DNA from 3 places in the Streptomyces sp. NPDC093094 genome. Region 1 is predicted to be linked to each of the others. Evidence: riboswitches for the same ligand, from Rfam matches in the RefSeq annotation. Region 1 holds a riboswitch; each other region holds the start of a gene.
The links. Region 1 has a riboswitch for thiamine pyrophosphate ahead of ACIQGV_RS28860 (thiamine ABC transporter substrate binding subunit). Riboswitches for the same ligand answer to the same signal wherever they lie in the genome.
Positions count from the first base shown of each region.

Region 2: linked by a shared signal. The riboswitch ahead of thiC (phosphomethylpyrimidine synthase ThiC) and the one ahead of ACIQGV_RS28860 (thiamine ABC transporter substrate binding subunit) in region 1 are both predicted to bind thiamine pyrophosphate.
Region 3: linked by a shared signal. The riboswitch ahead of thiO (glycine oxidase ThiO) and the one ahead of ACIQGV_RS28860 (thiamine ABC transporter substrate binding subunit) in region 1 are both predicted to bind thiamine pyrophosphate.

Region 1 covers NZ_JBIVOX010000015.1:95,362-102,794, reverse strand. The annotation lists gene ACIQGV_RS28885 (LOG family protein) at 1-366, shown strand, start outside; gene ACIQGV_RS28880 (LAETG motif-containing sortase-dependent surface protein) at 529-1,230, shown strand; gene ACIQGV_RS28875 (maleylpyruvate isomerase family mycothiol-dependent enzyme) at 1,266-2,048, opposite strand; gene ACIQGV_RS28870 (ABC transporter ATP-binding protein) at 2,337-3,356, opposite strand; gene ACIQGV_RS28865 (ABC transporter permease) at 3,356-5,023, opposite strand; gene ACIQGV_RS28860 (thiamine ABC transporter substrate binding subunit) at 4,999-6,081, opposite strand; TPP riboswitch at 6,161-6,268, opposite strand; gene rlmN (23S rRNA (adenine(2503)-C(2))-methyltransferase RlmN) at 6,296-7,426, opposite strand.
Region 2 covers NZ_JBIVOX010000005.1:31,997-39,429, reverse strand. The annotation lists gene ACIQGV_RS11280 (DUF5326 family protein) at 1-169, shown strand, start outside; gene ACIQGV_RS11275 (IclR family transcriptional regulator) at 375-1,235, shown strand; gene ACIQGV_RS11270 (SsgA family sporulation/cell division regulator) at 1,334-1,771, shown strand; gene ACIQGV_RS11265 (YibE/F family protein) at 2,022-3,623, opposite strand; TPP riboswitch at 3,695-3,872, shown strand; gene thiC (phosphomethylpyrimidine synthase ThiC) at 3,865-5,664, shown strand; gene ACIQGV_RS11255 (hypothetical protein) at 5,791-6,657, opposite strand; gene ACIQGV_RS11250 (metallophosphoesterase) at 6,852-7,433, opposite strand, start outside.
Region 3 covers NZ_JBIVOX010000011.1:222,746-230,178, reverse strand. The annotation lists gene ACIQGV_RS24665 (deoxyribonuclease IV) at 38-943, opposite strand; gene pknB (Stk1 family PASTA domain-containing Ser/Thr kinase) at 1,051-2,979, opposite strand; gene ACIQGV_RS24655 (thiazole synthase) at 3,073-3,867, opposite strand; gene thiS (sulfur carrier protein ThiS) at 3,871-4,071, opposite strand; gene thiO (glycine oxidase ThiO) at 4,068-5,219, opposite strand; TPP riboswitch at 5,217-5,329, opposite strand; gene ACIQGV_RS24640 (hypothetical protein) at 5,385-5,756, shown strand; gene ACIQGV_RS24635 (NAD(P)/FAD-dependent oxidoreductase) at 5,867-7,042, shown strand; gene ACIQGV_RS24630 (Rv2175c family DNA-binding protein) at 7,107-7,433, shown strand, end outside.

The DNA.
Region 1 (7,433 bases):
GTGGGCATCCCCACCTGGTTCTACGGCCACGAGCCGCCGAACCCCTTCGCCTCCCACATAGCCAAGTACTTCGCCAACGCCACCCGCGAGGACGGTCTGCTGGCCCGCTCCGACGCGGGCGTGGTGTTCCTCCCCGGCGCCGCCGGCACCGTGCAGGAGATCTTCGACAACGCGACCCCGAACTACTACGAGTCCCGCGGCGAGCCCAGGCCCATGGTGCTGGTGGGCCGCGCGCACTGGACCGAGCGGCTGCCGGCCTGGCCGCTGCTCCGGTCCCTCGCCCGGGAGCGCTCCATGGAGGAGCGGATCGCCCTGGTCGACCGGATCGAGGACGCTCCTGACGCGCTGAAACGTCTCGGCGGTTAATAAGAAGGCAAAGGCGAGGCTGTTGACGTGTATGTGCATTGACACTTCTTATGGAGCGCTTATAAATCTTTGAGGCTCCAGGGGGAGTTGAAGCATTCCCTCCGGGGGGTGCCCCTCCCTCCCCCCAACCCCCCTCAATTGCACTTCACTTTAAGGACAAACGTGTCCATATCCCGCCGCAACGCACGCCGTTCCGTGCGTACCCTCGGTGTCGCCGCCGCCTCCGCCGCGCTCGCGCTCGGCTTCGCCGGCAACGCGCTGGCCTGCGACATCAGCGAGTTCACCGCCGCCGCCACGTGCGACGGCGACAAGGGTGTCATCACCGTCACCGACAGGGACCCGGGCGGCGTCACCGCCACCATCTCGGTCTACCTGGAGAACAACGGCGCCGACGCCCGTCTGGTCGGCACCCAGGAGGTGAAGGGGTCCGCCGAGGGCACCACGATCACCTTCGCCGAGGACTGGAAGCCCAATGCGGAGTACCGCATCCACGTCCTGGCCAAGGGCTTCGTCGACGAAGACATCAAGCCGAACCTCGTGACGGAGTCCACCCCCTGCAAGAAGGGTGACACCCCGAAGCCCACCCCGTCGGCGCCCGAGCCGTCGCAGACGCCTTCGGAGAGCGCCCCGGCCCCGTCCGAGTCCACCACGCCGGCCCCGTCGGCCCCCGAGAGCGAGAGCGCGCCGCCCGCGGAGACGCCGGGCAACGCCCCGTCGCCCGCGGCCGGTGAGTCCAACCTCGCCGAGACGGGCGCGAACTCCAACACCGGTCTGATCGCCGGTGTCGCGGCCGCGCTGGTCGTGGCCGGCGGTGGCGCGGTCTTCTTCGGCATGCGCCGACGCAGCTCGAACAGCAACAGCTGACGCCTCGCGTCACCGGAGCGGGTCGTCGACGGGTCTCACTCGAAGGTGGCCCGCTCCAGCCAGAGGTCCAGCAGCCCGCGCTCGCCGAGCACCTCCAGTCCCGGCGCGTCCGGCGGCAGCCGGCGGTAGAACGCCAGGAGCACCGGAACGAGCGGGCCGCGCAGCGCGACGGTCGCCTTCTCGTGCCCGCGCCGCCACCGGACGCCCTCTCCCGTCAGCTCGATCAGCCACTCCGCGTCCAGCTCGGCCGGGGTGTCGGTGGCATGGAGGTGGATGCTGCCGGGGACGTCAGGCCGTATGGGTGTCTTCTGCTCCAGCCACTGCACGATCTCCAGCCACTCGTCGATCGCGTCGGCCGCCACCTCGGGCGCGACCTCGTAGGGCAGGCCCGTCGTCAGGGCCGCGTCGGCGCGGTGGACCGTGATCTCGTGGCACATCCGACGGGCCCAGAAGCCCGAGTCCTGCGATCTCGCCCAGGACCACACCCCGGTGTCCGGCCCCGCCGCACGCAGCGCGGCGACCACCAGTTCGCCGGTCTCCGCCAGCCAGGCGTCCAGGGCGGCGGGGTCGCCCTCGGCGGCCGGACCGCCGACCAGGGGAATCTCCTCCTCGGGGATGTCCTTCTCCGCCCGGGTGCGCACCAGCGCCTCCACCCAGCGCAGGGCGCCGCCGGTGTGCCGCAGAAGCTGCTCCAGCGACCAGTCGGGGCAGGTCGGCACGGTGGCCGACAGGTCGGTGCCGGAAGTGACCTGGGACCTCAACAGGTCCACCTGGCGGGCGATCTCGTCGCAGTAGCGGTCATGGGTCAGTCGCGTCATGGTGCCCACGGTAGGAGCTGCGTGATCAGCGGGCACGGCGTTTTCCACAGGGCCGGTACGATCATCGCCCGAACCGACGACGTGCAGGTCCCGCCACCCCACGGCCACCCCACGGACCCGCCGCCCCACCGCCGCCCTACGGCCTCGCCGCCCCACGGCCCCGCCGCCCTTCGGGCCCTCGGCCCGGTCGGCCGAGAGCACCTCTCCCCGGGCCGCCCGGCCGAGAACAGCCCGGCCGGGAGCCGCCCGGCCTGAAACGGCCGCCTCCGCGGCAGGCCGCCGCACCGGTCAGCCGAGCACGACCGTCTCCGCCGCGTCGAACGCCACCGCCACCTCGTCGCCGACCTCCGGCGCCTCCCGCAGCGCGCAGGCCGCCTCCAGCAGGGGCGCGTCCTCGGGCTGGAGGCGGACGGCGACGTGGGTGCCCCGGAAGGTGCGGGCGGCCACCGTGCAGCGCAGCCCCTCCGCGGCCGGGACCAGCCGTACCCCGGCCGGCCGGACGAGGACGGCGTGCGCGCCCTGCGGGGAGCCCTCGGGCACGGGCAGCTTGCCCCACGGTGTGTCCGCGGCCTCGCCGGTCACGGTCGCGGGCACGACATTGTCGAAGCCGAGGAAGCGGGCCACGAACTCGTCGGCCGGCCGCTGCCACACCTGAAGCGGCGTGCCGGACTGGGCGATGCGCCCGTCCCGCATCACCACGACCCGGTCGGCGAGCGCGAACGCCTCGCCCTGGTCGTGGGTGACGGCGAGCACGGTCGTGCCCAGCCGGCCGAACAGCTCACGCAGTTCCACCACGAGCCGCTCCCGCAGCGAACGGTCGAGCTGGCCGAGCGGCTCGTCCAGCATCAGCAGCCGCGGCCTCGGGGCGAGGGCCCGGGCCAGTGCCACGCGCTGCTGCTCGCCGCCCGACAGCGCGGCCACGGCCCGCCCCGCGGCGCCCGGCAGGCCGACGAGGTCGAGCAGCTCGGCCACGCGCTCCTGCTGCTCCCGCCTGGACGCGCCGCGCATACGCAGCCCGAAGGCGACGTTGCCGCCGGCGTCCCGCTGCGGGAAGAGCTGGTGGTCCTGGAACATCAGCCCGACGCCGCGCCGGTGCGCGGGCACGCCGCTCTGGTCGCGTCCGTCGAGGAGCACCCGGCCGTCGTCCAGCGGCTGGAGCCCGGCGACGACCCTCAGCAGGGTCGACTTGCCGCTGCCGCTCGGCCCGAGCACACACACGGTCTCGTGCTCGGCGACCTCCAGGTCGACCGCGTCGAGCACCGTCCGCCCGCCGAACCGTACGGTCGCCCCTTCGAGGCCCAGCAGCATCAGAACTCCCCCGTCCGGTCGGTCCGCAGCCGCTCCAGGATCAGCAGCGCCGCCGCGCACACCAGCATCAGAATGGTCGACAGGGCCATCGCCTGCCCGTAGTTGAGGTCTCCCGGCCGCCCGAGCAGCTTGGCCACGGCGACCGGCAGGGTCGGACTGTCCGCGCGCGCGATGAACACGGTCGCCCCGAACTCGCCCAGGGACACGGCGAAGGCGAACCCGGCGGCGACCAGCAGGGCCCGCCGCACCATCGGCAGATCGACCTCCCGCCACACGCGCCACGGCGACGCCCCGAGCACGGCGGCGGCCTCGCGCAGCCGGGCGTCGACCGCCCGCAGCACCGGCAGCATCGTCCGCACCACGAAGGGCACGCCGACGAGCGCCTGCGCCAGCGGCACCAGGATCCAGGAGGCGCGCAGGTCCAGCGGCGGCTCGTCGAGCGCGATCAGGAAGCCGAAGCCGACGGTCACCGCGGACACGCCGAGCGGCAGCATCAGCAGCGCGTCGAAGCCGCGCACGAGCCGCCCCGCGTCCCGCCGGGCCAGCGCGGCCGCGGCGAGCCCGCCGATCACCACGGCGAGGGCGGTGGCGGCACCGGCGTAGGCCAGCGAGTTGCCGATCGCCTCGATCGGGGCCACCAGGAACACTCCGCTGTCGGAGGAGGTCAGCGCCCGGTAGTAGCCGAGGTCCGGGGCGTCCAGGGACCGCTGCACCAGCACCGCAAGCGGCAGCACGACGAGCACGGCCACGGTCGCGAGCACGGCGGCGAGCAGCGCCCACTGCCCCGCCCCGCGCGGCCGGGACGCCGTCAGGGACGCGTCCACCAGCCGCAGGGCCGTCTCCCGGCGCCGTACGGTCCGGGCGTGCACGGCGAGGATCGCGCCGACCGCGGCGAACTGGACCAGGGTGAGCACGGCGGCGGTGGTCAGGTCGAAGATCTCGGTGGTCTGCCGGTAGATCTCGACCTCCAGCGTCGAGAACGTCGGTCCGCCGAGGATCTGCACCACGCCGAAGGAGGTGAAGGTGAACAGGAAGACCATGAGGGCCGCGGCCGCGACGGCGGGCCCCAGCGCGGGCAGGGTGACCGTGCGCCAGGCGGCGAACCGTGACGCGCCGAGCATCCGCGCGGCCTCCTCCTGCCGAGGGTCGAGCTGCGCCCACAGTCCGCCGACGGTCCGTACGACGACGGCGTAGTTGAAGAAGACATGGGCGAGCAGGATCGCCCACACGGTGGTGTCGAGCCGTACGCCCCACAGTTCGTCGAGGAGTCCGCCGCGGCCGACGACGGCGAGGAACGCGGTGCCGACGACGACCGTGGGCAGCACGAACGGCACGGTGACCACGGCCCGCAGCACCTGCCGGCCGGGGAAGTCGAGACGGGCGAACACATAGGCGCCGGGCAGCGCGATCAGCAGGGTGAGCGCGGTGGAGGCGAGGGCCTGCCAGGTGGTGAACCACAGCACGTGCCGGATGCCGGGGTCGGTGAGCACCTCGCCGAGCCGGCCCAGCTGCCAGGCCCCGCCGGTGTGCAGTCCCCGCTCGACGATCGCGGCGACGGGGTAGGCGAAGAACAGCCCGAAGAACGCGACGGGCAGGGCCATCAGCCCGAGCCGCGCCGCGTTCCCCGTGCGCCGCTTCGGGGCTACTTCACTACGAGCGAGGTCCACGACTTGACCCAGTCGTCGCGCTTCTCGGCGATCTTCGCCGGCTCCATGGTCTCGGGAGCCCGGGCGGCGGGACCGTACCGGGTGAACTCGGCGGGCACCTCGGCGCCCTCGGTCACCGGGTAGACGAACATGTTGAGCGGCATGTCCTCCTGGAAGCGCGGGGAGATCAGGAAGTCGATCAGCGCCTTGCCGCCCTCGGGGTTCTTCGCGTTGCTCAGCAGGCCCGCGAACTCGGTCTGGCGGAAGCAGGTGCCGGTGGCGACGCCGGTCGGCGCGTCCTTGGGCCGCGGGTCGGCGAAGATCACCTCGGCGGGCGGGGAGGACGCGTAGGACACCACGAGCGGCCGGTCGGCCTTGGCCTTCTTGCCGCCGGCGGAGCCGGAGAACTCCTCGTTGTACGCCTGCTCCCAGCCGTCGACGACCTTCACGCCGTTGGCCTTCAGCTTCTTCCAGTAGTCCTGCCAGCCGTCGTCGCCGTACTTCGCGGCGGTGCCGAGGAGGAAGCCGAGGCCGGGCGAGGAGGTGGAGGCGTTCTCGGTGACGAGGAGGTTCTTGTACGCGGGCTCGGCCAGGTCGTCGAGGGTGGCCGGCGGGGTCAGCTTGTGGTCGGCGAACCACTGCTTGTCGTAGTTGACGCAGATGTCGCCGAAGTCGACGGGCGTGACCCGGTGCCCGTCCTTGTCGAGCTGGTGCGCGGCGCCGACCCGGGCGAGCCCCTCGGCCTCGTAGGGCTGGAACAGCCCGTTGTCGAGGGCGCGCGAGAGCAGGGTGTTGTCGACGCCGAAGAGGACGTCGCCCTGGGGGTTGTCCTTGGTCAGAATGGCCTTGTTGACGGCCTGCCCGGCGTCGCCGTCCTCCAGGACCTTGACCTGGTAGCCGGACTCCTTCTCGAAGGCGGCGAGGACGTCGTCGGAGACGGCCCAGGAGCTGTGGCTGACGAGGGTGACGGTCTTGGAGCCGGATCCACCGCCGGCGTTTTCGGAGCCGGACGAACCGCACGCGGACAGCGTGATCAGGCCGAGGCCGGCGGCCGCGGCGACGAACGTCTTGGTGTGCACTGGATTCCTCCTGGGACGGTCCAGGAAGAGACGCGGCCCCGCCCGGGACCCCTGGGGGTGCCCGGGCGGGGCGCAACAGCTCGAGTGATGACCGAACTTCCTACCCAGAATGACCTGGGCGAGGTTCAGAGGGTCTGCGGCCCGTTCGCCGCACTCTCAGCGCTGTGGCGCTCCCCTGTCGGAATACGAAGGTATGAAGTTGTCCGGGATCAGACTACCGCTCGGTGGCCGCGAGCTGGCCGCAGGCTCCGTCGATCTCCTGACCTCGGGTGTCCCGGACGGTCACCGCCACGCCGTGCGCGGCGATGGCCTCGACGAACGCCTTCTCGTCCTCGGGCCGCGAGGCGGTCCACTTCGAGCCCGGCGTCGGGTTCAGCGGGATCAGGTTGACATGTACAGGCTTGCCCTTGAGCAGCCGGCCGAGACGGTCGCCGCGCCATGCCTGGTCGTTGATGTCCCGGATCAGCGCGTACTCGATGGACAGCCGGCGGCCGGACTTCTCCGTGTACTCGAACCCGGCGTCGAGCACCTCGCGCACCTTCCACCGTGTGTTCACGGGGACCAGGGTGTCGCGCAGCTCGTCGTCCGGGGCGTGCAGGGAGATCGCCAGCCGGCACTTGAGGCCCTCGTCGGCGAACCGGTGGATCGCGGGCACCAGGCCGACGGTGGAGACGGTGATGCCGCGCTGCGACAGCCCGAGCCCGTCGGGGGCCGGGTCGGTCAGTGCCCGGACGGCGCCGACGACCCGCTTGTAGTTGGCGAGGGGCTCGCCCATGCCCATGAAGACGATGTTGGACAGCCGCGCGGGGCCTCCGGGCACCTCGCCGTCCCGCAGCGCGCGCATCCCGTCGACGATCTGGTGCACGATCTCGGCGGTCGACAGGTTCCGGTCGAGGCCCGCCTGGCCGGTCGCGCAGAACGGGCAGTTCATCCCGCATCCGGCCTGCGAGCTGATGCACATGGTCACCCGGTCCGGGTAGCGCATCAGGACGGACTCGACGAGCGTGCCGTCGAACAGCCGCCACAGCGTCTTGCGGGTGGTCCCCTGGTCCGTCGACAGATGCCGTACGACGGTCATCAGGTCGGGGAACAGCGCCTCCCGCAGCTTCTCGCGCGAGCCTGCGGGGATGTCGGTCCACTCCTGCGGGTCGTGCGCGTACCGGGCGAAGTAGTGCTGCGAGAGCTGCTTGGCACGGAACGGCTTCTCGCCGGTCTCGGCGACGGCTTCCTTGCGCTCCGCGGGCGAGAGATCGGCAAGGTGCCTCGGCGGCTTCTTGGCTCCGCGCGGGGCGACGAAGGTGAGCTCACCGGGAACGGGGCGTGCCACGGTAGGACGACTCCTCATGACGGGC
Region 2 (7,433 bases), on a different contig from region 1:
CGCGGTGCCGGTCATCGCCCTGGTGGTGTTCGGCGGGCTGATAGCCAGCGTCGTCGGCTTCGTGATCGGTCTGCTGTTCAAGCTGCTGGTCTTCGTGGCCCTGGTCGGCGGACTCATCTACGTCGTCAGGAAGTTCACCTCCAGCTCGGCGTCGCGCAGCGACTGGTGAACGGCACAGGGAGCCGGTGGGTGACAAGGAAAACCACCGGTTCCCTCGGGCGAGGGAAGTTTGCCGGGCAGCCCGCCCTCAGGCGGAGACGGGCCGTTAGAGTCCGGAACTCGACGTGGGGACGGACGCCCCGCGAACGGCGTACACCCCCGTACACCCCGTGTCCCCCCGCACGGGCAGCACCCTCGCCTTCGGGAGTGACCCCTTGGCCACGGTTGACACCACCCCCGCCGGACCTCATGCACCCCCCGCCCCTGCCGGGATCCTCACCAGACCGCCCGAACAGCCGGTCCCGCCCGGAGCGCGGGCCCCGCACCCGGCCACCACGCTCATCGGCTCCGTCCAGCGGGCGATGCGCCTGCTGGAGTGCACCGCCGGGCACGAGCACGGGGCCCCCGCCAAGCAACTGGCCCGGGAGACGGGCCTGGCCCTGCCCACCGCCTACCACCTGCTGCGCACCCTGGTCCACGAGGGCTATCTGCGGCGCGACAAGGGGCTGTTCTTCCTCGGTGAGGCGGCGGAGCGGCTGAGCAGCAGCGGAGCGAAGCAGAAACGTCGCAGCACGGTGGTCGAGGCGCTCGCCCAATGGCGAGATTCCATCGGTGTCCCGGTGTACTACGCCCAGTACCGGGACGGCGAGATCGACGTCGTCTGCGTCTCGGACACCCCCGGCAACCCGGCCGTCGTGGAGTGGGCCGACTTCCGCGAGACCGGGCACGCGCACGCCATCGGGCAGTGCCTGCTGTCCCAGCTGGGACAGGACGCCCGGCTCGACCACCTCGAACGCTACCCGGTGCAGCCGATCACCCCGTACACGGTGCGTGACCGGGCGTCCCTGCTGCGCCGGATGGACCGGATGGGGCGCATGGACCTGGTGGTCGAGCGTCAGGAGTACGCGCTGGGCACCGTGTGCGCGGCCGTTCCGATCACCGTGGGCAGCGCGGCGGCCACGATGGCCATCTCCCTGCCGACCCAGCACTCCGGACGGCTGCTGCCTGCGGCGCGGCAGCTGCAGAGCGAGGTCGGGCGTCTTCTGGGATCCCTCGCGATCTCTATCAGTATCTGAAAACTCACTCCTTGTGATCTGGTGTGCACGTTGAGCAAGATGCCACCAGGATCAGAGGTTCATTCCCGGCCAGTCGACGGCAATAGACGGGGTAGGCGATGCGCGAGTCGGTGCAGGCAGAGGTCATGATGAGCTTTCTCGTCTCCGAGGAGCTCTCCTTCCGGATTCCGGTGGAACTGCGCTACGAGACCTGTGATCCCTATGCCATCCGTCTGACCTTTCATTTGCCCGGTGACGCACCGGTGACCTGGGCGTTCGGGCGGGAGCTGCTCATCGACGGCGTGGGCCGGCCGAGCGGGGAGGGCGATGTACGGGTCGCGCCCGTGGAGCCGGAGTCCCTCGGCGAGGTGCTGATCCGGCTCCAGGTCGGCAGCGACCAGGCGCTGTTCCGCTCCTCCACGGCGCCGCTCGTGGCCTTCCTCGACCGCACCGACAAGCTGGTGCCGCTCGGTCAGGAGACCTCGCTCGCCGACTTCGACACCCACCTCGACGAGGCCCTGGACCGCATCCTGGCCGAGGAACAGAGCGCCGGCTGAAGCGTTCGCCGACCACGGTGCCGTAACGCTTCACCAGGCGGCCGACGCGGCCCTCGGCGGCGCGTTCACGGCCGCGGCCCGGGCTGCGGCCGCGGGGTGCCGGCGGACCGGGCACGGCCCGTGCCCGGCTGCTTCCGGCGCCCCCGCCCGTCTCGGCTCGGCATGAGCGCCCCGGCCTGCCGGGCTCAGCGATTGCGGCAGCAGCCCTGCTTCAGCTCGATGCCTGCAGCAGCGGCGGCCCCGCCCGGGCTCAGCGCTTGCGGCGGCGGCCTCGGCCCGCGCGGGCCCCTACGGCTGCCGGGCCCGGCTGGGCGCCTGCGGGCGACATGGCGGGACGGTCGGCGGAGACCATCAGCGCGGCCAGCGCGGTGGTGACGGGAACGGATGCGACCAGGCCGATCGAGCCGACCAGGGTGCGCACGATCTCCTGCGCCACCAGTTCGCTGTTGGCGACCGCGCCCACGCTGCTCTGGGCGATCGAGAAGAGCAGCAGCAAGGGCAGGGCCGCGCCCGCATAGGCCAGGACGAGCGTGTTGACGACCGACGCGATGTGGTCGCGGCCGATGCGGATACCCGCCCGGTACAGGCCGCGCCAGCCCATCGTGGGGTTGGCCTCGTGCAGCTCCCAGACCGCCGACGTCTGGGTCACCGTCACATCGTCCAGCACACCGAGCGAACCGATGATGATGCCGGCCAGCAGCAGACCGCTCATGTCGATCGACGGGTACAGCCCGTGGATCAGGCCGGTGCTGTCGTCCGTGTTGCCCGTGAGGGCGGCCCAGTCCATGAACCACGAGCCGAGCACACCGATCAGCAGCAGCGAGAGCAGCGTGCCGAGCACGGCCACCGATGTCCGCGCGGACAGGCCGTGACAGAGATAGAGCGCGACCAGCATGATGGCGCTCGCCCCGACCACCGCGACGACCAGGGGGTTCGAGCCCTGCAGGATCGCCGGCAGGACGAAGAAGTTGAGCACCAGGAAGCTGATGGCCAGGGCGACCAGCGCCATCACCCCGCGCATCCGCCCCACGAGGACGACCGCGAGCGCAAAGATGCCGGCGAGCACTGCCAGCGGCAGACGCCGGTTCACATCGGCGACGGAGTACTGCAGGTCCTTCGGAGCGGAGGGCTCGTAGGCGACCACGACCTCCTGGCCCTCGTGCAGCTGCCGGGACTGGTCGGGCTGGACGATCTCGGTGAACGTGCGCCCGCTGTCCTTGCCGGAGTCGACACGGATCGTCGCCCGCTTGCAGTCGCCGTTCGCCTGCTGCTGAGCCGACGACCCCTCGGCGGTGGAGGTGTCTCCGGTCGGGGGGACACCGGAGGCGTTGACCGACTTGCAGTCCACCTGCACGACCTCGGTGACCGTCGCCTGCTCCGTCTGCCGGTCGAAACCGACACCGGTGCGCTCGTGGCCCGGTGCCCCACCGGGCCACAGCACGGCGAGGCCCACCACGACCGCGGCGGCGAACGGGACCAGGATCGCCGCGATCACCTTGCGCAGATGCTTGGACACCGGTGTGGCCGGCCCATGGCTGTGGCTGTGCGAGTGCCCGTGCCCGCTTCCCTGCCCGTGCCCGCCTTCGGCGCCGTGTCCGCCTCCGTGTCCGGTGCCGCCTCCGTGTCCGGTGCCGCCTCCGTGTCCGGCGGCGCCTCGACGGCCGGTACCGCTGTCGTGTCCGCCGCCGTGGCCGTGGTCGCCACCGGGCCCGTCCCCCGAGTCGTGGCCGGGACTGTCGCCGTATCCGCCACCGGAGGTGTCTCTGGCGGCGCGCGCCTCACCGTGGCCGGGCTGACGCCCATGACGGCGCGGTTCGGGCGGTGGAAACGAGGGCTGCTGTGTCGTGGTCACCGGCCGATCATCGCAAGAACGGCAGGGGCCCCCTGTTCACCGCGCCAGAGTTGCCGCTAGCGTGGAGGCACCTTTGTACACGCGGGAGCTCGGAGCACCGGGCTGAGAGGGCGCTGACCTCCGTCTTCGCGATGTTTCACGTGGAACACGACGTGTTCCACACGAAACACCGGAAGACGGTGAACGCTGCGTCGACCGCCGAACCTGTTACCGGGTAATGCCGGCGTAGGGAGTAGGTCTCATGACCAGCAAGGACGTACGCACGCCTGCCTCCACGCAGCCGCAGACCTCCGTGGTCTCCGACAGCGATGACGTCAGGAAGTCCATCGGATGGCACAAGGCGTATGTCGAGGGCTCACGCCCCGATATGCGCGTGCCGGTTCGTCAGGTGCACCTCACCAACGGCCAGTCGGTCACGCTGTACGACACGTCGGGCCCTTACACCGATCCATCCGTCGAGACGGACGTCCGCAGGGGCCTGGCGCCGCTGCGGGAGAACTGGATCATCGCCCGCGGAGACACCGAGGAGTACGCGGGCCGCCCGGTCCGTCCCGAGGACGACGGCCTCAAGCACACCTCGCCGCGTGGCGGTCTGCGCAACCTCGACGCGGTCTTCCCGGGGCGCCCCCGGCTGCCGCGCCGGGGCCGTGACGGACAGGCGGTCACCCAGCTCGCCTACGCGCGCCGGGGCGAGATCACGCCCGAGATGGAGTACGTGGCCATCAGGGAGAACGTTTCGCCCGAGGTGGTGCGCGAGGAGATCGCGGCGGGCCGGGCCGTGCTGCCCGTGAACGTCAATCACCCGGAGATCGAGCCGATGATCATCGGCAAGCGGTTCCTGGTGAAGGTCAACGCCAACATCGGCAACTCCGCGGTGACGTCCTCCATCGAGGAGGAGGTCGAGAAGATGACCTGGGCGACCCGCTGGGGTGCCGACACGGTCATGGACCTCTCCACCGGGCGCAACATCCACACCACCCGTGAGTGGGTGCTGCGCAACTCCCCCGTGCCCATCGGTACGGTTCCGCTCTACCAGGCGCTGGAGAAGGTCGACGGCCGCGCCGAGGAGCTGACCTGGGAGATCTACAAGGACACGGTCATCGAGCAGGCCGAGCAGGGCGTGGACTACATGACGGTCCACGCGGGCGTGCGCCTGCCGTACGTGCCGCTGACGGCCAACCGCAAGACGGGCATCGTCTCGCGCGGCGGCTCGATCATGGCCGCGTGGTGCCTCGCGCACCACAAGGAGAGCTTCCTCTACGAGAACTTCGAGGAGCTCTGCGAGATCCTCGCGGCGTACGACATCACGTACTCCCTCGGTGACGGCCTGCGCCCCGGTTCCATCGCGGACGCCAACGACGAGGCCCAGTTCGCCGAGTTGAGGACGCTCGGGGAACTCAACCGGATCGCGAAGCGTTTCAATGTTCAGACGATGATCGAGGGCCCGGGCCATGTCCCGATGCACAAGATCAAGGAGAACATCGACCTTCAGCAGGAGATCTGTGATGAAGCTCCGTTCTATACGCTCGGCCCGCTGACGACGGACGTCGCGCCCGCGTACGACCACATCACCTCCGGTATCGGCGCCGCGATGATCGCCTGGTGGGGCACGGCCATGCTCTGCTACGTCACCCCCAAGGAGCACCTGGGTCTGCCCAACCGGGACGACGTGAAGACGGGCGTCATCACCTACAAGATCGCCGCGCACGCCGCCGACCTCGCCAAGGGGCACCCGGGCGCACAGGAGTGGGACGACGCGCTGTCCGACGCCCGGTTCGAGTTCCGGTGGGAGGACCAGTTCAACCTGGCCCTCGACCCGGACACGGCCCGGGAGTTCCACGACGAGACCCTTCCGGCCGAGCCCGCCAAGACCGCCCACTTCTGCTCCATGTGCGGGCCGAAGTTCTGCTCGATGAAGATCTCCCAGGACATCCGCCGTGAGCACGGCGGCACCAAGACGGAGATCGAGCAGGGCATGGCCGAGAAGTCGAAGGAGTTCGCGGCGGCGGGCAACCGCGTGTACCTGCCGCTCGCGGACTGACCCCGCCGCGGGGGACGGGCAGGCCAGGCCGCGGATGTCGGCCGGCTGTACGTCCGGCCCGGGCCGCCGAAGCCGTCGGTGGCCCGGTGCACGGCGTGCGTTCCCGGTCGGGGAACGCACGCCGGGTCAGTCCGGCTGGTGCTCGGGCCCGCCGAAGTCCGGGCTGCTGAAGTCGGGACTGGTGTAGCTCGGCCGGGGACCCGCCGCGGGACCCTCACCGGGGCTGGTGAAGCCCGGGCGCCCGTAGCCGAGGTGGGGGATACGGCTCGTGCGCGCGGGCTGCGTGGTGCGGGGCAGGGTGACGGGGCCGGACGCGGTGAGGGCATCGCGCAGGAACGGCAGGATGCCTCGCTCCACCAGGGCCTCCCGCCATGCCTCCCTGGCCTGGTCCAGCTCCCCGCCCGGATCGCCGTAGAGGCCCGTTTCCGGTGAGGGCCTGTTGCGCAGGGCGGTGAGCAGCAGACCGACGGCGGCGACCAGGATCGCGACGGCCGTCACGGCGCCGAACACCCACCCGGTCGTCAGCAGGGTGTCACCGAACGACTGGTCCGGATCGAGCACCTTGAGGAGGTAACCGACGAGCAGGAAGATCACGGCGGCGGTTCCGGCGAGGACGGGCGCCAGGACCGCGACGACGGCGACGGCCCCCGCTCCGGCGGTCTCGGTGACCTCGCCCATGGCGGAGGCGAGCCCCACCGTGCTCGCGCCGGGGTCGGCGGAGCCGGACTCGCGCACGGACGCCGGAGTGGAAGGCGCCGGCCGACGCAGTTCCTCGCGGACCTTCACATAGTGCTGGTACTCGGTCGCGGCGGCTGCCGTGATCAGGGCGGTGGCGCCGAGCGCCATGGTGCGCAGTTGTTCCGAGGTGAGCCGCTGGCCGGCCGCGGCCGGCTCCGGACGGTGTGGGGAGGAGCGCAGCGCCTCATCGAGGATCCGCTCGTATTCCTGGCGGTCCTCGCTCAGCAGGTGCTGCGGAACGCTGTTCATGTGCATCCCCCGATGCTCCGTAGGGCTTGGGGCTCGCACGCTGACGAGCCGTCGGGCAGAAACGGAGGGGAGCCTGCTACGGATAAGCCGATGGTAGAGCGGCAAAGGCACACGGTGACAGGGGGTTTGCAGAAATTGGCCCCCGGCCCGCGTCCGTCACCGGCCGGACATGCGACGAGAGACGCCTGTCCGGTGAAAGCTCACTTGTCCAGGGGGAGTTGCTGCACCAGAAGCTTTCCGGCCATGGTCACGCCGCCGTCCATGGCGATGGCGAGACCGTCGGCGTAGACGTGCGGCCCTTCGATCACGGGGCCTGAGGTGTCCTCGCCCTCCTCGTTGCCGACCTCGCCCAGGAGGTAGGGGATGGGGCTGTGACCGTGGACGATGCGGGTGCCCCCGTAGGTGTCGAGCAGCGAGCGCACGGCGTCCGCGCCGCCCTCGTCACGGAAGGAGAAGCGCTTGGTGAACTTGCGGAACAGATCCCAGACCTCGTCCGCGTCGTTGCGCGTGATGGTCTCGCGGACGGTGTCGTTGACCTCTTCGATGGAGTTTCCGTAGTCGAGGTAGGCGGTGGTGTCGGAGTGCACGAGCAGATGGCCGTCGACCTCCTCCAGGGCGTCGAGGCGGGACATCCACTGCAGGTGATGGTCCTGGAGGCGGTCCATGTCGGTCTTCTGGCCGCCGTTGAGCAGCCAGGCCGCCTGGAAGGTGGCGGTGCCCGCACCGGAGTTGACGGGGGTGTCGCCGAACCGCTTGGCGCCGAGGAGCAGCAGCTCGTGGTT
Region 3 (7,433 bases), on a different contig from region 1:
GGAACCGTATACCCCCCTGGGGTATTCCCGCCAGGGGTCATCCGTCGCGGAGCTTCTTCAGCCGCTCCACATCGTCGGCGTGTCCCTCCTTGCCGCCGGGAGTCTCGATGACCAGCGGGACGCCCTCGGTCGCGGGATGGGTCATCAGCGCGCGGAACGCGTCCTCACCGATGTGACCGGCGCCGATGTTCGCGTGCCGGTCCTTGTGCGCGCCCACGACGTCCTGGGAGTCGTTGGCGTGGACCAGCTTCAGCCGGCCCTCGCCGACGGTGTCCACCAGCAGGTCCAGGGTCTGGTGCATGCCGCTCGGCCCGGTCAGGTCGTGCCCGGCGGCGAAGACGTGGCAGGTGTCCAGACAGACGCCCAGCTTCGGATGGGCGTCCAGCGCCTCGAAGTACGGCCCGAAGTCCCAGGTCCGCGAGCACAGGGAGGACCCCTGGCCCGCGGTCGACTCCAGCAGCAGCCACGGGTCGTCGTCATGGGTCAGCTCGTCCAGCAGCGGCAGCATGTGCTCCCGCACCTGCCTCAGCGCCACCGAGCGGTCCCGGCCGCCGGTCGCGCTGCCGGTGTGCACCACCACGCCGAGCGCGCCGATCTCCCGGCCCCTCCTGAGCGAGTGCCGCAGCGAGGCGACGGACTTCTCGACGGTCGCCTCGGTGTGGGAGCCGAAGTTGATCAGGTACGGGGCATGGACGTACGCCGGGATCGACTCCGCCGCGCACGCCGCCCGGAACGCCTCGTCCTCCCGGGGGTTCCCGGCCGGGGTCGCCCACCCGCGCGGGTTGGCGACGAAGACCTGCACGGTCTCGGCCTTCAGGTCCCGGGCGTAGGACAGCCCTACGGTGCTCAGACCCCCGGCGACGGGCACATGGCTGCCGACGGGGTTGCGGGACGGGCCGGGGACAGGGCCCACCGGGCCACGGGGATGCTGCTCACTGCTCACCCGTTCAGGGTGTCATGCCCCGCGGGACACCCCCGCCGGAGGATCCCGCCGGGCATCCCGCCGGGCATCCTGCGGGGCGCCGCGGTCGCGCCGCGGTCGCGCCGCCCCTACCGGATCTTGATCGTGATCGTCGAGCCCTTGGGCGCGGTCTCGCCGCCCGCCACCGACTGGTCCTTCACCGTGTCGCCGAACAGTCCGAGCAGCCCGCGGTCCTCGTCCACCTCGAAGCCCGCGCCCTCCAGCTTGTCCTTGGCGTCGCCCACGCTGTCGCCGACCACGTCGGGCACCTCCACCATCACCGGGCCCTTGGAGAGCGTCAGCGTCACGGTGTCGCCCTCGGCGGCCCGGCCGCCCGAGTCCGGGGACTGCAGGGCGACCTTGCCCCTGTCGTGCTCGGAGTGGATCTGCGCGGAGGCGATCTCGACCTTCAGACCCGCCTCCAGCAGGTCCGCGCGGGCGTCGGCCAGGTCCTCCCCGACGACGTCGGGGACGTCCACCGGACTGCCCTTGCTGACGACCAGGGCGACGGCGGAGTCCGCGCGCACCTCGACGCCGCCCTCGGGGTCGGTGCCGATCACCGAGCCCCTGGGCACCTCGTCACTGAACTCGCGCGTGACCATGCCCGGCTGAAGGCCCTCCCGCTTCAGGGTCCGCCTCGCCTCGTCCAGCGGCTCGCCGGCCAGCGCGGGCACCCGTACGGTCTGGGGGCCGCGGGAGATCGTGAGCGTCACCGAGTCGTTGTCCCGGATGCGGGCGCCCGGCGCCGGGTCCGTACGGATCACCAGACCGCGTCCGACGGTGTCGGAGTAGGCGCGCTCGACCTCGCCGACCTCCAGCCCCGCGCCGGACAGCCGGTCACGGGCCTGCTCCTCGGTCTTCGCCAGCACCGGCGGGACCTTGGTGAACTGGCCGGAGTTGATGTACCAGACACCCGCGCCGACGCCGAGGACCAGCAGCAGGGCGGCCAGGACCGTGACCAGCCCGCGCCGGGGCACCGGCCGGCGGCTCGGCGGCGGAAGCGGCGGCGGGCTCGCCAGCCGGCTCGTGCGCTGGACGCCCTCGGACTCCTCGTCCTCGTTCACCGGCAGGGGGCGCGGCACCGTCAGCGACCGCGGGATCACGCTCGTGCGGTCCTCGGCGTTGTCGTGCTCCGCGGAGACCGCCTGCGGCGGCACGGCGTCCAGCTGCGCGTCGGTCAGCCCGGCCCGCGCCTCGCGCACCTGCGCGAGCAGCGCCACGGCGTCGTACGGCCGGATCCCGGCGGTGCGTGCCGTCGCCGAGGCGACCAGCTCGTCCAGCGCGAACGGCAGCCCGGGCACGGACGCCGACGGCGGCGGCACGTCCTCGTGGACGTGCTTGTACAGGATCTGCGCGGGGGAGTCCCCGTGGTGCGGCTTGCCGCCGGTGAACATCTCGAACAGCATCACGCCGCACGCGTACACGTCGACGCGCGGGTCCGCGGTGCCGTGCTCGATCTGCTCGGGCGCGAGGTAGGCCACCGTGCCGAGGACCGTGCCCGTCGTGCTGGTCACCGTGTCCACCGCGCGCACCAGCCCGAAGTCGGCGACCTTCACCCGGCCGTCGTCCCCGATCAGCACGTTCTCCGGCTTCATGTCCCGGTGCACGAACCCGGCCCGGTGGGCGGCGCCCAGCGCGGCCAGCACCGGCTCCAGGATGTCCAGCGCGGCCCGCGGCTGGAGCGCCCCGCGCTCGCGCAGCACGTCGCGCAGGGTGCAGCCGGCGATGTACTCCATCGCCAGATAGACGTACGACCCGTCCGTGCCTTGGTCGAAGACCTGCACCACGTTCGGGTGGGCGAGCCGGGCGACCGACTTCGCCTCCCGGATGAACCGGTCGACGAACGACCTGTCGGCCGCCAGCGTCGGGTGCATCACCTTCAGCGCGAGCACGCGGTCCAGGCGGGTGTCCACGGCCCGGTAGACCGTGGCCATCCCGCCGACCGCGATCCGCGCCTCGACGCGATAACGCCCGTCGAGCACCTGTCCGACCAGAGGGTCCTGAAGGGTCGTGTCCACGCAGGTGAGTCTACGAGCCGTGACCGCCGCACCTGCCGCGTCCGGGGCGATCGGGGCCGTACTGCAGCCGAGCTGTGACGGACCGCGCGGGCGTCAGAAGGCCGGCCGCTCGGGGTCCAGCCGGGCCAGCCCGCCGGCCGGCGAGGACGCCTCGGCGAAGTGCCGCCTGGGGATCCGCCCCGCCCGGTGGGCGAGCCGGCCCGCCTCCACGGCGTGCCGCATCGCGTCGGCCATCAGCACCGGCTCCTGCGCCCGGGTCACCGCGGAGGCGAGCATCACCCCGGCACACCCCAGCTCCATCGCGAGCGCCGCGTCCGACGCCGTGCCGGCCCCGGCGTCCAGGATCACCGGCACACGCGCGTGCTCGCAGATCAGCTGGAAGTTGTGCGGGTTGCGGATGCCGAGCCCGGACCCGATCGGCGAGCCCAGCGGCATGACCGCCGCACAGCCCACGTCCTCCAGCTTCCGGGCGAGCACCGGGTCGTCGTTGGTGTACGGCAGCACCGTGAAACCGTCCTCGACCAGGGTCTCGGCCGCGTCCAGCAGCTCGATCGGGTCCGGCAGCAGGGTGCGCTCGTCGGCGATGACCTCCAGCTTCACCAGGTCGGTGCCGAGCGCCTCACGGGCCAGCCGGGCGGTCAGCACGGCCTCGCCGGCGGTGAAGCAGCCCGCCGTGTTCGGCAGCACCCGGATCCCGAGGCGGTCGAGGACCGACAGCACCGAGCCGTGCACCGAGGGGTCCACCCGCCGCATCGCGACCGTGGTCAGCTCCGTCCCGGACGCCACCAGCGCCCGCTCCAGCACGTCGAGACTGGGCGCGCCCCCGGTGCCCATGATCAGCCGGGAGCTGAACGTCGTACCGCCGAGAACGAACGGATCGTCGGCCATGGGTCAGCCTCCCTGGACGGCGGTGAGAACTTCGATGCGGTCGCCGTCGGCGAGCGCGGTGGCCGCCCACTGCGTCCGCGGGACGACGGTCTCGTTGAGCGCGGCGGCCACACCGGAGGGTGCCGGGGTGAGGGACTTCACGAGCGTGTCGAGAGCCGTTCCCGGCTCGATCTGCCGACGCTCGCCGTTGACCGAGATGTTCATACGGGCTGCTCCGTGAGTGCGAATCGCTTCGGGGTGAAGGGGCGGGCCTCGGCGGTGAGTTCACCGGTGGTGAGCACATGGGCCATGGCGTCCCCGGTGACGGGGGTGAGCAGGACGCCGTTGCGGTAGTGGCCGGTGGCCAGCAGCAGGCCGTCCAGCCCGGTCGGGCCGAGCAGCGGCGCGTTGTCGGGGGAGCCCGGACGCAGACCGGCCCGGGTCTCCGTCAGCGGCAGTTCCGTGATGCCGGGGACCAGCTCATGGGCGTCGCGCAGCAGTTCGTACACGCCGCCCGCGGTCACCGTCGTGTCCCAGCCGAGTTCCTCGCTGGTGGCGCCGACGACCAGCTCGCCGTTCTCGCGCGGCACCAGGTAGACCTGGCTGCCGCGCACCACCGCGCGGACGGTACGGCTCAGGAAGGGCGCGTACGGCTTCGGCACCGTCAGCCGCAGCACCTGCCCCTTCACCGGGCGCACCGGCGGCAGCACGTCGCCCGGGACGCCCGCGAGCCGCCCGCTGAGGCTGCCCGCGGCCAGCACGACCTGCCCGGCCTCCAGCGGCGTGCCCGCGCGGGTGACGACACCCGTGGCCCGCTCCCCGGTGACGGAGAGCCGCTCGGCGAGGTCCCGGTGGAACACCACGCCCGTCCGCTCGCAGGCCGTGACCAGTGCCGCGGCCAGCCGCCGCGGGTCGATCTGGTGGTCGCCGTCCACCCGCAGCCCGCCGCGCACGCCCGGCGCCAGCATCGGTTCCAGGCGCCGGCACTCCCGTCCGGACAGCCACTGCGAGTCCAGGCCCGACCGCTGCTGGAGGGCGTGCAGTTCGCGCAGGTACGCGCGGTCGTCGGCGTCCAGCGCGACGGCCAGCGTGCCGCACTGCCGGTAGCCGAGGCCGTGTCCGGTGAGGTCGGTCAGCTCGGCGGCGAACTCCGGGTAGCGGCGTGCCGAGGCGAGGTTCAGCCCGAGCAGGGTCTCCTCGCCGTAGTGCAGTTCGGTGACGGCGGCCAGCATCCCGGCCGCCACCTGGGCGGCCCCGCCGCCCGGTTCGGGATCCACGACGGCCGTGACGAGACCGCGCTGCGCGGCCCGCCAGGCCGTCACCAGACCGATGATGCCGCCCCCCACGACGAGGACGTCTGACGTACGCGACATGGGCGTCCAGCCCCTCCCTTCGCCGGCATGACCCGGATCAGGTTCGTACGGTCGGAGGCCGGCCAGCCTCCCTCTCAGCCCGGTGCGTCCGGGCTCCCGCGAGTGCTTTACGTTGGCCACCACCCTAACCGCTGGTCCCGCACGTCTGTAAGGGAGCCTTCGCCCGTGGCCCGTTCGCTCGACGGTCTGACCCTCGCCCCGGTCGCCGACCAAGCCCCAGGTCAGGTGGGCACCCGTACCCGGTTCGACTACCACGAGAAGGACGGTGAGATCTGGGCCGACTACGCGGGCGGCGACGTCGTACGGGGCCGACTTGTGGGAACACGGGAAGGAGACCGGCTGGACTTTCGGTATGTCCAGCTCAAACGGGACGGCACGACGTCCGGCGGTCACTGTGCGTCCCGGGTCGTGGAACTGCCCGACGGACGGATCCGGCTGGAGGAGACCTGGCAGTGGGAGTCGCAGACGGGCAGCGGGACGAGCGTCGTGGAGCAGGTCGCCGAGGGTGTGGAGCACGTCACGGGAGCGGACCGCTGACTGACGGGATGTCAGGTGTCTATGGTGATCAGGTGAGCGAGGAGACGCCGGCTCAGCGCCGGGACCAGGGCACGGGAGCGCCGCCGCGCGCGGTCGTCGTCGGCGCGGGCATGGCCGGGGTGCAGACCGCGGTCGCGCTGCGCGAACAGGGCTTCACCGGCACGGTGACCCTGATCGGCGCCGAACCCCATCAGCCGTACGACCGGCCGCCGCTGTCCAAGGCCGTCCTGCTCGGCACCGCCGAGGGCTCCGCCTTCGACGTCGACTTCGAGGCCCTGGACATCGCGCTGCACCTCGGCCGCGAGGCCCTCGGCGTACGCCCCGCCGACCACGAGCTGGACACCGACCAGGGGCCGGTGCCCTACGACGTGCTGGTCCTGGCCACCGGCGCCGAACCGGTCCGTCTGCCCGGCGCCGAGGGCGTGCCCGGCGTCCATCTGCTGCGCACCCTCGACGACGCCGAGCGGCTGCGGCCCGTCCTCGGCCGGCAGCACGACATCGTGGTCGTCGGCGCGGGCTGGATCGGCGCGGAGTTCGCCACCGCCGCGCGCGAGGCGGGCTGCGCGGTCACCGTCGTGGAGGCCGCCGACCGGCCGCTCGCCGGGGCGCTGCCCGCGGAGGTCGCCGCGCCCATGACCTCCTGGTACGCCGACAGCGGCGCCGAACTGCGCACCCACGCTCGCGTGGCGCGGGTGGAGCCCGGGGAGGTCGTCCTCGACGACGGCACCCGGCTGCCCGCGGGCGCGGTCGTCGTCGGCATCGGCGCCCGCCCCGCGACCGGATGGCTCGCCGGTTCCGGCATCGAGCTGGGCGCGGACGGCGAGGTCGTGGCCGACGCGCATCTGCGGACCTCCGCGCCGGACGTCTACGCGGTCGGCGACTGCGCCTCCTTCCCCTCGGGCCGCTACGGTGAGCGGCTGCTGGTCCACCACTGGGACAACGCCCTGCAGGGCCCGCGCACGGTCGCCGGGAACATCGTCGGCGCGCAGACCGGCGAGGCCCCGGTGGCCTACGACCCGGTGCCGTACTTCTGGTCGGAGCAGTTCGGCCGGTTCGTCCAGTACGCCGGGCACCACACGGACGCCGACACGCTGCTGTGGCGCGGCGACCCCTCGGGCCCGGCCTGGTCGGTGTGCTGGCTGCGGGAGGGCCGGCTGGCCGCCCTGCTGGCGGTGGGGCGCCCGCGCGACCTCGCCCAGGGGCGCCGGCTGATCGAGTCGGGCAGGGTGATGGACCCCGGTCTGCTCGGGGACCCGGCGCGGCCGCTGAAGACGGCGGCGGCGTGACGCGTCCGCCCGGGCGGACGGGCTCGACTTCCGACTGTCGGTGGGGGATGGCAGGCTTGTTCCCGTGACCGAGATTGACGCAAAGACCGATGCTCTCGTCCCCGCCTGGCTCACCCTCCCCGACATCGCCGAGCAGTTCGGTGTCGAGGTGACGCGTGTGCGGCAGCTGGTCAAGGAGGGCCAGCTCATCGCCGTACGCCGAGGTGAGAACCGCGCGCTGCACGTCCCCGCCGCCTTCGTCGACGGGGACAAGGTCGTCAAGGGCCTCACCGGCACCCTGACGCTCCTGCGGGACGACGGCTTCACCGACGAAGAGATGCTGGAGTGGCTCTTCACCCCCGACGACAGCCTGCCCGGCACCCCCGCACAGGCCCTCAGCGAGAATCGCGGC